DNA from 2 places in the Idiomarina sp. X4 genome. Region 1 is predicted to be linked to the other one. Evidence: riboswitches for the same ligand, from Rfam matches in the RefSeq annotation. Region 1 holds a riboswitch; the other holds the start of a gene.
What was found. A riboswitch is a leader RNA that binds a small molecule or an ion and turns the genes downstream of it on or off. The one in region 1 is predicted to bind thiamine pyrophosphate.
Positions count from the first base shown of each region.

Region 2: it holds a riboswitch for thiamine pyrophosphate, as region 1 does, so the genes downstream of both, CWC33_RS06910 (TonB-dependent receptor) here and thiC (phosphomethylpyrimidine synthase ThiC) in region 1, are expected to answer to the same signal.

Region 1 covers NZ_CP025000.1:11,087-18,508, reverse strand. The annotation lists gene CWC33_RS00120 (thiazole synthase) at 1-511, opposite strand, end outside; gene thiS (sulfur carrier protein ThiS) at 513-713, opposite strand; gene CWC33_RS00110 (HesA/MoeB/ThiF family protein) at 697-1,455, opposite strand; gene thiE (thiamine phosphate synthase) at 1,445-2,965, opposite strand; gene thiC (phosphomethylpyrimidine synthase ThiC) at 2,962-4,671, opposite strand; TPP riboswitch at 4,763-4,876, opposite strand; gene CWC33_RS00095 (SCO family protein) at 4,929-5,588, opposite strand; gene CWC33_RS00090 (formylglycine-generating enzyme family protein) at 5,585-6,358, opposite strand; gene CWC33_RS00085 (multicopper oxidase domain-containing protein) at 6,369-7,422, opposite strand, start outside.
Region 2 covers NZ_CP025000.1:1,434,324-1,441,745, reverse strand. The annotation lists gene pnuC (nicotinamide riboside transporter PnuC) at 1-39, opposite strand, end outside; gene CWC33_RS06910 (TonB-dependent receptor) at 49-2,172, opposite strand; TPP riboswitch at 2,222-2,320, opposite strand; gene fre (NAD(P)H-flavin reductase) at 2,361-3,062, opposite strand; gene ubiD (4-hydroxy-3-polyprenylbenzoate decarboxylase) at 3,063-4,535, opposite strand; gene rho (transcription termination factor Rho) at 4,543-5,811, opposite strand; gene trxA (thioredoxin TrxA) at 6,062-6,388, opposite strand; gene rhlB (ATP-dependent RNA helicase RhlB) at 6,480-7,422, shown strand, end outside.

The DNA of each region.
Region 1 (7,422 bases):
TAATAATGTTTAAGAAGTCCCGGGTGACAAGACCTTTGTTGGAACCAATAGGAGAGCCAAGTGGCATTACCGCCTCACAGCCTACTTCCTCCAACCGTTTGCATAACACGGGATCGGCGCCACAGTACGGCATAACAACAAAGCCTTCTTTAACCAGCTGTTCGGCTGCTTTCAGTGTCTCGATAGGGTCGGGCAGTAGGTAATTAGGATCAGGGTGTATCTCCAACTTCAACCAATAGGTTTGCAGTGCCTCGCGTGCCAATCTTGCAGCGTAAATGGCTTCGTCAGCGGTTTTTGCACCCGACGTATTAGGCAATATATCGAGACCCAACTCCTTAATTGGAGTGACAATGTCATCGGTTGGCTGATTGAAATCAACGCGCTTTAAGGCCAGCGTAATCAGTTCGCTGCCGGACGCACGAATAGATGACTTCATTACATCTGCGCTACTGTATTTTCCACTACCAATGAACAGCCTTGAGCTAAAGGCTTTATTCGCAATAGTCAGCATTTTACCCTCCTGCAACCGCTTGAATAATGGTCAATGAGTCATCGTGCTTTAGCCTATACTCATGCCAATTCTCACGATGGATAACAACGCCGTTGACGGCAACAGCAATAGCTGCAGTATTGATTTGTTGATGCTCAAAAAACTCCGACAAGCTCAAAGCGCGGTCGAATCGCATTGGTTTGCCATTAACGGTTATTTGCATTCTCACCTCCGCAAATCGGGCACGTTGTTGACTTGGGTAACTCAGCTACGTGCCATTGGTGATCGAGGCCATTAAATGACTGAAGCAAACCCCAGGGCAATTCGTGTTGTGTTAAGTATTGAATGGCAAGAAGTGACTGCATAGCGCCAATAATGCCAACGACAGGAGCGGCAATGCCGGCGTTACTGCAGTCCAGGGGCTCTTTAACTTCAGTGGGGTACAGACATTGATAGCACCCATGATCTCGGCCAGGGTCTAAAGCGACGACCTGTCCGTTAAACCCCCGGGCAGCGCCACTAATCAGGGGTTTATTGAACCAATAACAGTAACGGTTAATGAGATAACGAGTATCACGGTTATCGGTGCAATCGAGCACGATATCGCACGTACCAATGTGTTCTCTCAGGGTATCTTCGGACGCCGCCTGCGATAACGTTGTTATATCGACGTCTGGATTTATATCGGCTAAACGCTGTGCAGCCTGTGTGACTTTGAGTAAGCCAACATCTAAACCGCTGTAAAGCATTTGCCGCTGTAGGTTACTTAGCGATACCTTATCGTGATCCATGAGTGTCAGCTGACCAACGCCAGATGACGCCAGATATTGACTGGCAGGAGTGCCTAAACCTCCAAGCCCAATAATGAGCACTTGGCTGTCCAGTAAACGTTGCTGTCCGCCTTCTCCAATGGAGTCAATAAGTAGGTTGCTGCTGTAGCGCAGAGCTTGTTGATCAGTCAGCATGGGCCGCCTCCAACTCTTGATTAAGCTCGTTAACGGCTGTTTCGGTGTTTGCGGCTTTTGTAATGGCGCTGACTAAAGCAATGCCGTTAACACCGGTTTGTTTTACTTTCGCAATGCGCTCTTTGGAGATGCCACCGATAGCGACCGTGAGTATACCGGTCGGTTTTAGTAAAGCGACATAACGTGCCAAGCGCTCCAGTCCTTGTGGTTTTGACGGCATATCCTTAGTTTTGGTTGGGAAAATATGGCCAAGCGCAATATACGATGGAGAGTATCGCGAGGCGATAAGAACCTCGGTGTAACTGTGTGTAGAAATTCCCAACCGAACCTCGCTTGAGCGTAGCGCTTGTAAATCAACCGTTTGTAAGTCTTCCTGGCCTAGATGGACACCGTAAGCGCCATGTTTCATGGCAAGTTGCCAATGGTCATTAATAAACAGTTGTGCTTGATATGACTGAGCCAGCTCGATACTGCGTTTTACCGCCAACTCAACTGCTTCTGTGGGGGCGGATTTTATCCGCAGCTGCAAGGTTTTTACCCCCAGCTGCAGCAAATGTTGAACCCACTCAAAGGAATCAACAACGGGATATAACCCAGGCGATTCGTCGAGTTTGGGAAATGCTGAAGTTGGGGGCGGCAGATGAGTAGCCTGTATATTCGGAAAGTGTTTAAGATTGTTTGGCCAACTCGTATGAGCAACCGGGCCTGGGCCTTTGCCAATCCCCGTTGCCTCCAATAAACCCTTATGAACATAGGCATTAGCCAGTGTTATAGCGTCTTCCACCGGATAATCGTGCGCTGCAACGGCAGCAATTGCTGATGAGAGGGTACAGCCGGTGCCGTGATCATGACTGGTTGTTACTTTCGTCTGTAAATAGATCAGATACGGTTGGCCATAAAGCGGCGTTTTAGGTACGTAAATATCAGCAATCGCTTCGTTATCGTTTAGATCATCTTCGACGCCGGTTATCAGCATACCGTTTGCACCCAAGTTAAAGAGTTTTGATGCAGCGGTTAAAGCACTTTCTTTATTGGCGACTTTCATGCCGCTCAGCCACGAGAGCTCATCAGTATTGGGGGTTATCAAGTCAACAAGCGTTAACAGTCTCTGGCTTTGTTTTTGCGTTAAGGTCGACAACGGATCATTTTGGGTGGTGATCATGACCGGATCCCACACTACGAAAGGCTTCTCAACGGCCTCAGGCCACGTTTGCAAAAATTCGGCAATGGCCTCCAATTGTTCGCTGCTACTGAGCAAACCAATTTTAATGGTCGCCGGAGGCATATCGTTCAGCAGACAGTTAAGTTGCTCGCTAATCGCCTTGCCACTTAACTCATATAAGCCTGTTACTGTGACCGAATTCTGTGCCGTCACTGTGGTAATAACGCTGCAACCGTGACAATGAAAACTTCGAACGGTGTGCAGGTCGGCTTGAATACCCGCGCCACCGCCGCTGTCAGAGCCAGCGATAGTCCATACCACAGGCTGTTCAGAGCGTGCGTCAGTCATGACTCAGCTCCAATTTCGTCAGCCGCTGCATCTTTAAAAGTGATATCGATGCGCTCATTCGCTAAATGCCCCGAATACTGCCTAACCTCGTGAGAAATTTTCATAGAGCAGAATTTAGGGCCGCACATGGAACAGAACTGTGCCGTTTTATTGGATTCCTGTGGCAAGGTTTCATCGTGATAATTGCGAGCGGTTACAGGGTCTAATGCGAGGTTGAACTGATCTTCCCAACGAAACTCAAAACGGGCTTTGGACATGGCGTCGTCTCTTGCCTGAGCGCCCGGGTGTCCTTTTGCTAAATCAGCGGCGTGCGCTGCAATTTTGTAGGCAATGAGTCCTTGCTTAACGTCTTCTTTGTTGGGCAGACCTAAGTGCTCTTTCGGTGTAACGTAACAGAGCATAGCGCAGCCAAAGGCACCTATCATGGCGGCTCCGATACCGGACGTAATATGGTCATAGCCGGGGGCAATGTCGGTGGTTAATGGTCCGAGTGTATAAAAAGGCGCTTCATGGCAATGCTTAAGCTGCTCGTCCATGTTTTCCTGAATTTTATGCATGGGGACATGGCCAGGACCTTCAATCATGACTTGTACGTCGTATTCCCAGGCTATTGTAGTCAGCTCACCTAAAACACGGAGCTCAGCGAACTGAGCCTTGTCATTGGCATCAGCAATAGACCCCGGACGTAAGCCGTCACCCAACGACAGCGAAACATCATATTTTTCGCATATCTCACAAATATCGCGAAAATGTTCATATAGGAAGCTCTCTTTACGGTGCGCCATGCACCACTTAGCCATTATCGAACCACCGCGCGATACAATCCCTGTCACTCGGTTAGCCGTCAGTTCGATAAAGTCATGTAACACACCGGCGTGAATAGTGAAATAGTCGACGCCTTGCTCAGCTTGCTCCAAAAGCACTTCCTTAAATATCGGCCAGGTTAGATCTTCTGCGATACCATTAACGCGCTCCAGTGCCTGATAAATAGGAACGGTACCAATGGGAACCGGGCTGTTGCGTAGAATCCATTCTCGGGTTTGGTGAATATTACGTCCGGTCGACAAGTCCATGACCGTATCTGCGCCCCAACGAGTAGCCCAAATCAGCTTTTCAACTTCCTCTTCAATCGACGAGCTGACCGATGAGTTGCCGATATTAGCGTTTACTTTCACTAAAAAGTTACGACCTATGATCATAGGCTCAGATTCTGGGTGGTTCACATTGACCGGAATAATGGCGCGACCTTTGGCAACTTCATCACGAACAAATTCCGGGGTTACCGGGTTGTCTAAATGCTCCCTTCCCATGTTTTCCCGCAACGCAATAAATTCCATTTCGGGAGTCACAATGCCACGGCGCGCATAGGCTAGCTGTGTCACTCCGCCTTTGTCGGCATTTTTAGCCCTCGCGCTTATCCAGCCTGAACGCAGTGGTTTGAGTCCGGTTTTAACATCGACGACTGAGTTAGGGTCACCATAGACACTGGATGTATCATAAACGTCGACGGGTAAATTGGGTGGTGGTGTTACGCCTGGTGTCGGCTGATGCAGAGTTTCGCTTAAGTGAATGCGGCGAAATGGCACATGAATATCAGGCTGACTGCCTTGAAGAAATTCACGGGTTGAATTAGGAAAATAGCTGCCCGAAACGGACGTTAAAAAAGATTCTGCTTGTTGGCGATTTTGGCGATTAGTTGATGACATAGCATTCTCTCCAGCTAAAAAATAACAGGGTTTAGAGATGCTTGTCAGGAGTGTTGAAAGGAACAATAGCACTGAAAAAGGGAGACTCCCTGGCCATTGCTCTCTTGTTCCCTTCGCAGGTATTAGCCTGATCAGGTTCAACGGATCCCGCTTAGCGGTCTCAGCCTGTCACTCTTTAAGTAACGAGGCACTCCGACAAGATTCTTTTTTAGTGGAACAAAATACTTAGCTTATTGCAACAACGAATGCATTATTCATTACTTCTGTGTCAATTTATTAACGACTTTGGCAGCGTCTTCCATTGGCTGGCCTAAGCCTTCAACACGGTGTTGGATAACGCCATTTTCATCGAGCACAGTAATCAGGTTGCTGTGGTCGAAATCCCCGTCAGGACGTTTCCTGTAGCGAACACCCAGTACGGTTGCCAATGTCCGAATATCCTGATCTTCGCCGTGTAAAAAGACCCATCTATCGCTGTTTAGGTTGTACTGCTTAACGTAGTCAGCCAACGCTTTTGGTGTATCGCGAGAGTTGTCGAAGCTGACCATCACCAGTTTCACTTGCTTTTGAGCTTCGTTACTCAAACTGGTGTACAGACGTTTAGCGTCATTGACGAGAACCGGACAGGCTGTGGTGCAGCTGCCATATATCATTGAGACAATGACCGGCTGCCCTTGTAAGTCAGCTAGTGCCATATGCTCACCTTTGTGTGTTATCCAATGTCCATCAACCTGATACACCGATGAAGAATGTGATACTTTGGCGGCTTTCATGCTGGTGTGGTTTTTATGACTTGCGTGGTTCTCATGTCCAGATTTGTGTTGAGAGTGATCTTGTGCGACTGCCGGAGCCAATGCAAGCAGGGCGCTTGATAGAATCAGTGCCGCATAAGCGGATGGTTTAAATAGGTTGTTCATAATTGGTCTCCGTTTTCGGAATGAATGTCGTAAGCACAGCGAAAACCCATGGTGCTGGTTGAGCTCTGTGGTGCGTAGTCGCTACGAGACTGATACCGAAAAAATGTAGCGTAATTGGCTTTGGTAAAGCTTGATAAAAAACGCGCTCCGTCGCCGCAGGAGCCCGATAATAAGTCGACATCATCACCGTTGGTTAATAGTAACTGATAGTCTTCAACCCACTCGTTAACCCGGTCATACATATGACTGAGCTCAGTGGCATTAATGTCCACGGCTTGTTTGTCGCTTTTGGGTTGGCTGTACCAGGCAAATAAGTTGCGTGCATAATCGTCATCACTGATGTTTTGTTGCTGACGATACTGAACAGAGGCGTACTCCCATTCATTGAGACTGGGTAAACGACCACCTTGTGCAGCACAATATTCACGTGCTGCAAACCATGACACATAAGTCACTGGATGGTCCGCCTCGCCGTTAGGGTAGGCGTCTTTTTTAGGCCAGTGCTTTAGGTAATTTCCGTCGTGAAACAGGGCAGCGATGTTGTCTCGCTGCCATTTAGGGTGGCTGTTAACAAAGTTGAGAAAAAGTTGGTTAGTGACCGGAGTTGCGTCAAGCATGAAGCTATGAATTTCAATGCTAAGACGTTCCTTGTCCAACAAAACCGGCGGTTCAAACTCGCCACCATTAATACGGACTGGGTCTGAGAGTACTAGCGGTGACGCTGTTAGCGTAGAGAACATGAGTCCCGCAACTCCAAGCCACTTAACCATAACCGTCTCCTTACTTGTCTTTACGTGGACCCGCAATAAGGGCACCAGCAGCGCCAAGCTCAGCATCAGCAAACTCATGATCGACTAGCTTGTAGATGCCTTCTTCTGGTACGACAAACTCGATAGTTGCGCTATTACTTGCGCCGAGTAAAACGGTTTGCATGCCGTACCAATCGTTACGTGGGTCGCCTTCGTACCAAACGCGGTCAAAGATAGCGCCAATAACATGGAAGCTGGAAGTACCAGAAGGTCCTGCATTTAGTACGTGTAAGCGCACACGGTCGCCTTCATCAGCGCGTAATGGCGAGTCACTCAGTGCACCGACATGCCCATTAAAAGTAACGTGGCTGGGCTGACGATTAAGTGCAGCGTCATGATTGTAAATAAATTCACCGTCACCCACTTCTTCTAAGTAGTGTTCAGACTGAACCAGCACGTATTCCTTGTCGGCGTCAGTTGGGTAACCGTCTTTTGGTGACACAACGACTGCACCGTACTGACCCATTGCCGTGTGCATGAGTACGCTGGAAGTACCGCAGTGGTACATGTAAGTACCTGCGTAGTTGGCAATCCATTCAAACTCAATAGTTTCGCCCGGAGAGATAGTGCGCCATTTGTCTTCAGCCGCAACCGTTCCGCTGTGGAAGTCCATAGAGTGTGGCATTGGATTAATAACTGGTTGGTTATTTTGGTAAGTGTTTGCCTGTAACTGCTGGAAGAATGGTGAGCCATTTTTCACCGGTTTAGTAATAGTGACCTCTTCGTCAGAGCGGTTTTTCATCTTGAAAATAACCCGATCACCTTCACGCACGTGCAATACTGGCCCTGGTACAGAACCACCAAAAGTCCATGCTGAGTAGCTCACGCCAGGAGCAACTTCTACTTTTTGTGAAAACACGTCCATGCGAACGTCATGTGTTTTGTTACCTTTATAGTCAAGCTTGGCCAAGTTAGGCACTTGAGTCAGGTAGTCACCGACAACCGCAGGACCAGTGTAGTCTTCGCGGTAAACCTTAGCTTCAGGTAGGCCATAGACTTTGCCGTCAATGACGTATTCGCTGTCG
Region 2 (7,422 bases), 1.2 Mb from region 1:
AGAGCTCATCATTAACTGTTCTAACAGGGTTTCTATCACAGCTTTTCCTTACAACGACTTGCTAACAGTTATACCGAAACGACGCGGCTCACCGTACTGCACGTAGGTTTCGTCATTCTCGTACTGAGTTCTGGGATCATTCGCAAAGTAGAAACCACGCACTTCGTAATCTTCATCCGTTAAGTTCCGTCCCCACAAGCTCACGCGCCAGTCATCAACGTAGTAGTTCACAGCAAAGTGCACCAATGTCATGGACTCAGATTTCTGATTATGAGAGTTCGAGAAATAAAACTCGTCTTTGCCGTCAGCCTGCAGCACCCATTGAACATTCTCGCCATACCAACCTTCGAGGCCAACATTGAATTGATACTGAGGCGCATGAGCTTGCTCACGACCGGTCATATCCATACCATCCTCTGTCACAAAGCCTTCTATTTCGGTTTCCAGCCAGCTGGCAGAAGCAAATGCTGTAAGCCAGTCGGTCAATTTATTGCGAATTTCGGCTTCCAGACCATAGCCCTTCCCTTCTGCGGCATTTTCAATATAACCGACAAACGATTGGTTTCGATTCACCCAGCTTTTCAGCTGAACATCGTCACGCCAATGATAAAAAGTGCTCACTCGAGAGGTTAAGTCCCCGCTTGGGCTGCTCCCTTTAACACCGAACTCAGCACTCCATAGAATTTCAGGCTCAAAGGTCGCGCGCTCAAGCAGATAGTCTTTGAGTTCGTCCAGGCCTTGGTCGTCCGCTTTACCAAGCGCTTCGCCATTAACACCGCCCGACTTATAACCACGCGATACGGTGGCATACCAATAACTGTTTGGTGCGGCCTGATACCGGGCACTAAAGCTACCGCCGACCATGGTATCTTCCGGCTGCGCTTCTATATTACGGCTGTCGGCGTAGTCATTGTCATACTGTTCAATACGCAAGCCGCTAATAGTGGAGAACTTCTCACTCCAGTGCTGCGTCAATTCGCCATAGACCGCGGCATGTTGACTGCGATAATCACTTTGGAAAATATCCGGCTGGCCTAAGTCCCAATTAAAATAATCACGTGTGAGCGCTACGTCTTTTTCGTAGTAATAGGCTCCCGCTACCCACTCAGTTTCCACCCCAAATAACGCTTCAGGGTCGATCGATAACCAACGAACCTCGGCTGTTTTGTCTTTTCTGTCTCGAAGGTAGGCATCAAATGACGAGTACTCCCAACCAGGAGCAATTCCAACATACGTCCAGTCTTCGTCAAAGGCGTAAGCAGTATCCGCGTTTAAAACACTGGCTGACAACTCAAGCCGGCTGTTATCCCAGCCTAGATAATTCAGAGTCGTTTTTACCGCTTCACTTTTCAGGCGATCGTACCCCGGCTCATCTGACAACGTTGTTCGGTTGTTATCAAGGCTAAAGGCATCGTAACCGTTATCAACATCGTTGTAGTGCAGGACGGTGTCTAACGTCCAGTTCTTGGTAAATTCGGTGTTCAACAAAAGCCGTGCGCCAAGTTCATTCCGATTGTTCGTGTCGTCTCGATCTAAATAGGTATTCTCAATGTAGCCGTCTTGCTTAAACTGACTGACAGAAAAGCGGGCCTTGCCCAGTACGCCCAGTTGCCCGCCTAATGCTAAGCCGCCCATGCGTTCGTCATAATTACCGGCTGACAACTCAAACTGGCCACTGAACTCTTCCGTTGGTTGCACGCTGTCCAACAACACTAAGCCGGCCATCGCGTTGACTCCAAAACGTCCGCTTTGCGGTCCTCGGAAGACTTCAATCTGGTTGATATCGAAAAGCGAGGCGGCCGTACCTAAGCCGCTGTAATCAATACCATCTATAATAAGGCCGACTGACGGGCTAATCGGATCAACAAATTGAGAACGCTCGCCCATGCCACGAATCTGAATAAAGCGTGCGGTCGATGTACCACCGGAGAAATTGACGTTGGCAAAGCTGTTGAGCGTATCCTGCAAATGCTGCGCGTTACGCTGCTGCATCGCATTTTGGTCCATAATTGACACACTGCTGGTGGTTTCATTCAGCGTGCGTTTGTGAAAGTCGCCGCTGACTTCAATGATTTCGAAATCGCTGGCGTTATCCTGACCATAAGCCAGAACCGGCGTTTGTAATAATGCTAAGCCAATACTGGCTGCTAAGTAAGATGTGAATTTTTGCATGGATCATTTCCTCAAAACAAAGTCAGAAACGATCCGGTAAGGCTGTATTAGACGGGTTTTCTACCATCCCTACGCCAGTATTAACCGGATCAGGTTTTAAGGGTTCGCTTTCGCATCTCAGCCGTTGCCGGCACCCCTTGGTAAAGCGGCGTCAGTATAACGCAGCTTATTGCATTAACAAATTGTCTTTAAATAAACGACAGAGCGTCACCGTAAAGGTTTTCTAACGGTACGCCTTGAGCGACAAAATCATCTCTAATAACGCGCACCATTTCAAAACGGCCTGCCATGTAAACTTCACAGTCTTGCAAGTCCTGTTGACGCGCCATTACCGCCTGATGGACTAAACCAATGGAATACGGCCAGTCACCAGCGGCGTCTTCAACCACCGGGTGATAGTCAAAGTACTCGTATTGTTTTGCTAAATGCTCGAGCTCGTCGTGCAGGTACAAATCGGCCAGGCTCTTTGCGCCCCAATATAACGTTAATGGGCGCTCCGGCGTTGCTCGTAAATGCTGTTGTAGAATGGAATAAGCATAAGAAAAGCCCGTACCGCCCGCAATGATTACAGCAGGCTTATCGCTGTTTTGTCGATAAAACGCAATGCCGTCGGGGCCGTCGACTTCCAGCTCACCGTCTGCGCGTATTTTATCCAGCACTTCCATCGCATAGGTGTTGTCTGGCGTCGCTCCTACATGGAGTAACCACTCACTTTCCTTCGATGGGCATGACGCGATACTAAAAGGTCGCTTATCCCTCTCGCCCATAACCGCCATCATGTATTGGCCTGCTTTAAACTCAACCGGCTGCGGCAATTGCAAACGCACTTCCCATACAGCGTCCGCTAATTGGCGCGAAATTTCGGCTTTACAGGTCATTTGTTGACTCATTCACGACTCCATAATGTTCAGTTCGTCCCACAGCTGGTCGACACGCTGCTTAACGTCTTCACTCATGACAATAGGCTCGCCCCACTCACGGTCGGTTTCGCCCGGCCACTTATTGGTTGCATCCATGCCCATTTTTGAGCCAAGACCCGACACCGGAGAGGCGAAGTCGAGGTAATCAATTGGCGTATTCTCAACCAATGTGGTGTCGCGCGCCGGATCCATTCGGGTCGTCATTGCCCAAATCACATCTTTCCAGTCACGTGCATTCACATCGTCATCGCATACAATGACAAACTTCGTATACATAAACTGACGCAAGAAAGACCAGACGCCCATCATCACCCGCTTGGCGTGTCCGGAATATTGCTTCTTCATGGTAACTACGGCCAAACGATACGAACAGCCTTCCGGCGGCAAATAAAAATCGACAATTTCCGGAAACTGCTTTTGCAATAACGGAATAAAGACTTCGTTCAAAGCCACACCCAGCACCGCCGGTTCATCTGGCGGACGACCTGTATAAGTACTGTGGTAAATTGGGTCCTTACGATGAGTCACATGAGTCACGGTAAACACCGGAAACTCATCCACTTCGTTATAGTAGCCGGTATGATCACCGTACGGCCCTTCGGGCGCTGTTTCACCCGGCTCAATATAGCCTTCCAGAATAATTTCTGCGTGCGCCGGTACTTGTAAGTCGTTGCTAATACATTGGGTTACTTCGGTCTTGCTGTCACGCAGTAAACCAGCAAAGGCATATTCAGAAAGGCTATCTGGTACGGGCGTCACCGCACCTAAAATTGTAGCGGGGTCAGCGCCTAATGCGACAGACACCGGAAACTTTTCACCGGGATGCTGCTGACACCATTCCTGAAAGTCCAACGCACCACCGCGATGCGACAGCCAACGCATAATAAGCTTATTCGGCCCCAAAAGTTGCTGGCGATAAATACCTAAATTCTGGCGTTCTTTATGTGGTCCCCGAGTCACCGTAAGCCCCCAGGTGACTAAAGGCGCAACATCACCCGGCCAACAATGCTGAATAGGTAACTTAGTTAAGTCGACCTCGTCACCACTCATGACGACCTGCTGACACGGTGCCTTTTTCAGCTTTTTCGGCGACATACTCAGCACTTTCTTGTAGGTAGGCAGCAAATTCAGCGCATCACGAAAACCTTTCGGCGGCTCAGGCTCCTTTAAAAACGCAAGCAGTTTGCCCACGTCGCGCAGGGCCGTAACCGACTCTTGCCCCATACCCAAAGCCACCCGCTCTGGCGTACCAAAAAGGTTCGCCAACACCGGCATGTCATGACCTTTCACGTTCTCAAACAATAAGGCCGGGCCTTCTGCTTTTAACGTACGGTCAGATATTTCGGTCATTTCAAGGTAGGGGTCTATTTCTTGCTGGATGCGTTTAAGTTCACCGCGCTCCTCGAGGAGCGCGATGAAATCTCGCAGATCTTGATATTTCATACGCCGCTTAGCTGTTGCGTTGACGCTTCATCGATTCGAAGAATTCGTCGTTGGTCTTAGTCATTTGCAAACGGTCAATCAAAAACTCCATGGCTTCAACTTCGCCCATTGGGTTCATAATTTTCCGCAGGATCCACATTTTCTGAAGCTCGTCCTGAGACGTCAGCAATTCTTCACGACGTGTACCTGAACGGTTAAAGTCGATTGCAGGGAAAACACGCTTCTCTGCCAACTTGCGGTTCAAATGCAGTTCCATGTTACCGGTACCTTTAAACTCTTCGTAGATAACTTCATCCATCTTCGAGCCGGTATCGATAAGCGCAGTTGCAATAATGGTTAAGCTGCCACCTTCTTCAACGTTACGGGCAGCACCAAAGAAACGTTTTGGCTTGTGTAGCGCGTTAGCGTCCACACCACCCGTCAGGACTTTACCTGAGCTTGGAATAACGGTGTTATAAGCGCGCGCCAAACGAGTAATCGAGTCCAATAAGATGACAACATCTTTTTTGTGCTCAACCAAACGCTTCGCTTTTTCGATAACCATTTCAGCGACCTGTACGTGGCGGCTGGCTGGCTCATCGAAGGTTGAAGCAACCACTTCACCCTGCACCAAACGGTGCATTTCCGTTACTTCTTCCGGACGTTCATCGATAAGCAGCACAATAAGCTCTGCTTCCGGATGGTTCGCCGCAATAGATGTTGCAACGTTTTGCAGTAATAGCGTCTTACCCGCTTTCGGTGGCGCCACAATAAGACCACGCTGACCTTTACCAATCGGGGCCGACAAATCAAGAACACGCGCCGTAATATCTTCCGTACTGCCGTTACCACGCTCTAAACGAAAACGTTCATCTGCATGCAATGGTGTCAGGTTTTCAAAGAGAATTTTATTACGGGAGTTTTCAGGTTTGTCGAAGTTGACTTCGCGAATTTTCAGGAGGGCAAAATAACGTTCGCTGTCTTTCGGCGGTCGAATTTTACCGCCAATCGTATCACCTGTGCGCAAGTTAAAGCGACGAATTTGGCTAGGCGATACATAAATGTCATCGGGACCGGCCAAATATGACGAATCGGCCGATCGCAAGAAGCCGAAGCCGTCCTGCAATATTTCCAACACACCGCCGCCGTATATGTCTTCACCGCTTTTCGCGTGGGCTTTTAAAATAGCAAAAATGATGTCTTGCTTACGCAGACGGGCCATATTTTCAAGGCCCATTGAGTCCGCGAGCTCAACGAGCTCGTTTACGGGTTTATCTTTAAGTTCAGTTAGATTCATAGGAGGGTTTTCGAGTTATCGATTGAACACAAAGCCTTTTTTATTGACTCTAGAATATTAAAACAAATGGAACGTTCGGATTTCGCGAGTTGCGAAGTCAGAAACAGAAGTTTCTCTTACTTAACAAGGCGCGCCGGTGGAGTTGGCAAGCCTGCTTGAATAGTTAATAAACAGAAGGTATCACCAAAATTAGAATTCGTCCAGTTTTGCTAACAAAAACGGCGCATAATGCGCCGCTTTTTGATACCGATTAAATGTGCTGTTCTAAAAATTCGACCAGCTGTGCACGAGACAGTGCACCCACTTTCGTTGCAATGACATCGCCGTCTTTAAACAGCAGCAATGTAGGAATGCCGCGAATATTAAATTTCGGTGGGGTTTGCTCGTTATGATCCACGTTCAGCTTCCCAATAACCAACTTACCTTTGTACTCTTCGGCAATGTCGTCCAGAATTGGCGCGACCATTTTACACGGCCCACACCACTCGGCCCAGAAGTCGACCAGTACAGGTTTATCGGATTTGATGACATCTTCGTCAAAACTGTCATCGCTTAGCTGAACAATTGCGTCACTCATGGTACTCTCCGCTAAATTCTTTCGCGTGGAAATATAGAATAGTATTATTTCTGTTTTTGAATACAAGCGCAAACTGATATGCTTATAACTTATGAATAAAACACATCTTTCAGAAACTCGTTTCGCTGATTTGGCGCTTCATCCCAAATTACAGCAAGCGCTATCCAATGCCGGATTCGAATATTGTACTCCAATCCAGGCGTTAAGTCTGCCTGTTGCGTTATCTGAGCGCGACGTTGCTGGTCAGGCTCAAACCGGAACAGGGAAAACCTTGTCATTTCTTCTGGCGACTTTCAACCGCTTAATGCAGAACGCGTCGTCCGAAAAAACCGATTCAGGCCCTCGTGCACTCATTATGGCTCCTACGCGAGAACTGGCCATTCAGATTGCCCACGATGCAGAACCATTGCTTGAAAGCTGCGGTTTAAACATGGGTGTCATATACGGTGGCGAAGGTTACGACGCTCAAAAGGAACAACTGAGCAATAGCCCGGATATTCTCGTTGGCACGACCGGTCGCCTTATCGACTTTTATAAGCAAGGCTTATTCTCATTGAATGACATTGAGGTGGTGGTGCTGGACGAAGCCGATCGCATGTTTGACTTAGGCTTCATCGATGACATTCGTTACTTGCTTAGAAAAATGCCAGAGCCGGCGAAGCGCCTGAACCTGTTATTCTCAGCGACGTTGTCCTATCGTGTGCAGGAGCTTGCCTACGAGCACATGAACGCGCCAACGAAACTGGAAGTTGAGCCGGCACAGAAAACCGCAGTGCGGGTTACCGAAGAATTATTTTACCCATCGAAGCCGGATAAATTCCCGCTTCTGTTAACGCTTATTGAGGAAGATTGGCCAGAAAAGGCGATTGTTTTCGCTAACACCAAGCATGGCTGTGAGAAAGTTCACGGTTGGTTAGTGGCAAACGGCCACCGAGCAGGTCTACTCACAGGTGACGTCCCCCAAAAGAAACGACTCAAAATTCTCGATGACTTCTCAGAAGCCCGCATCGACTTTTTGGTCGCAACCGATGTCG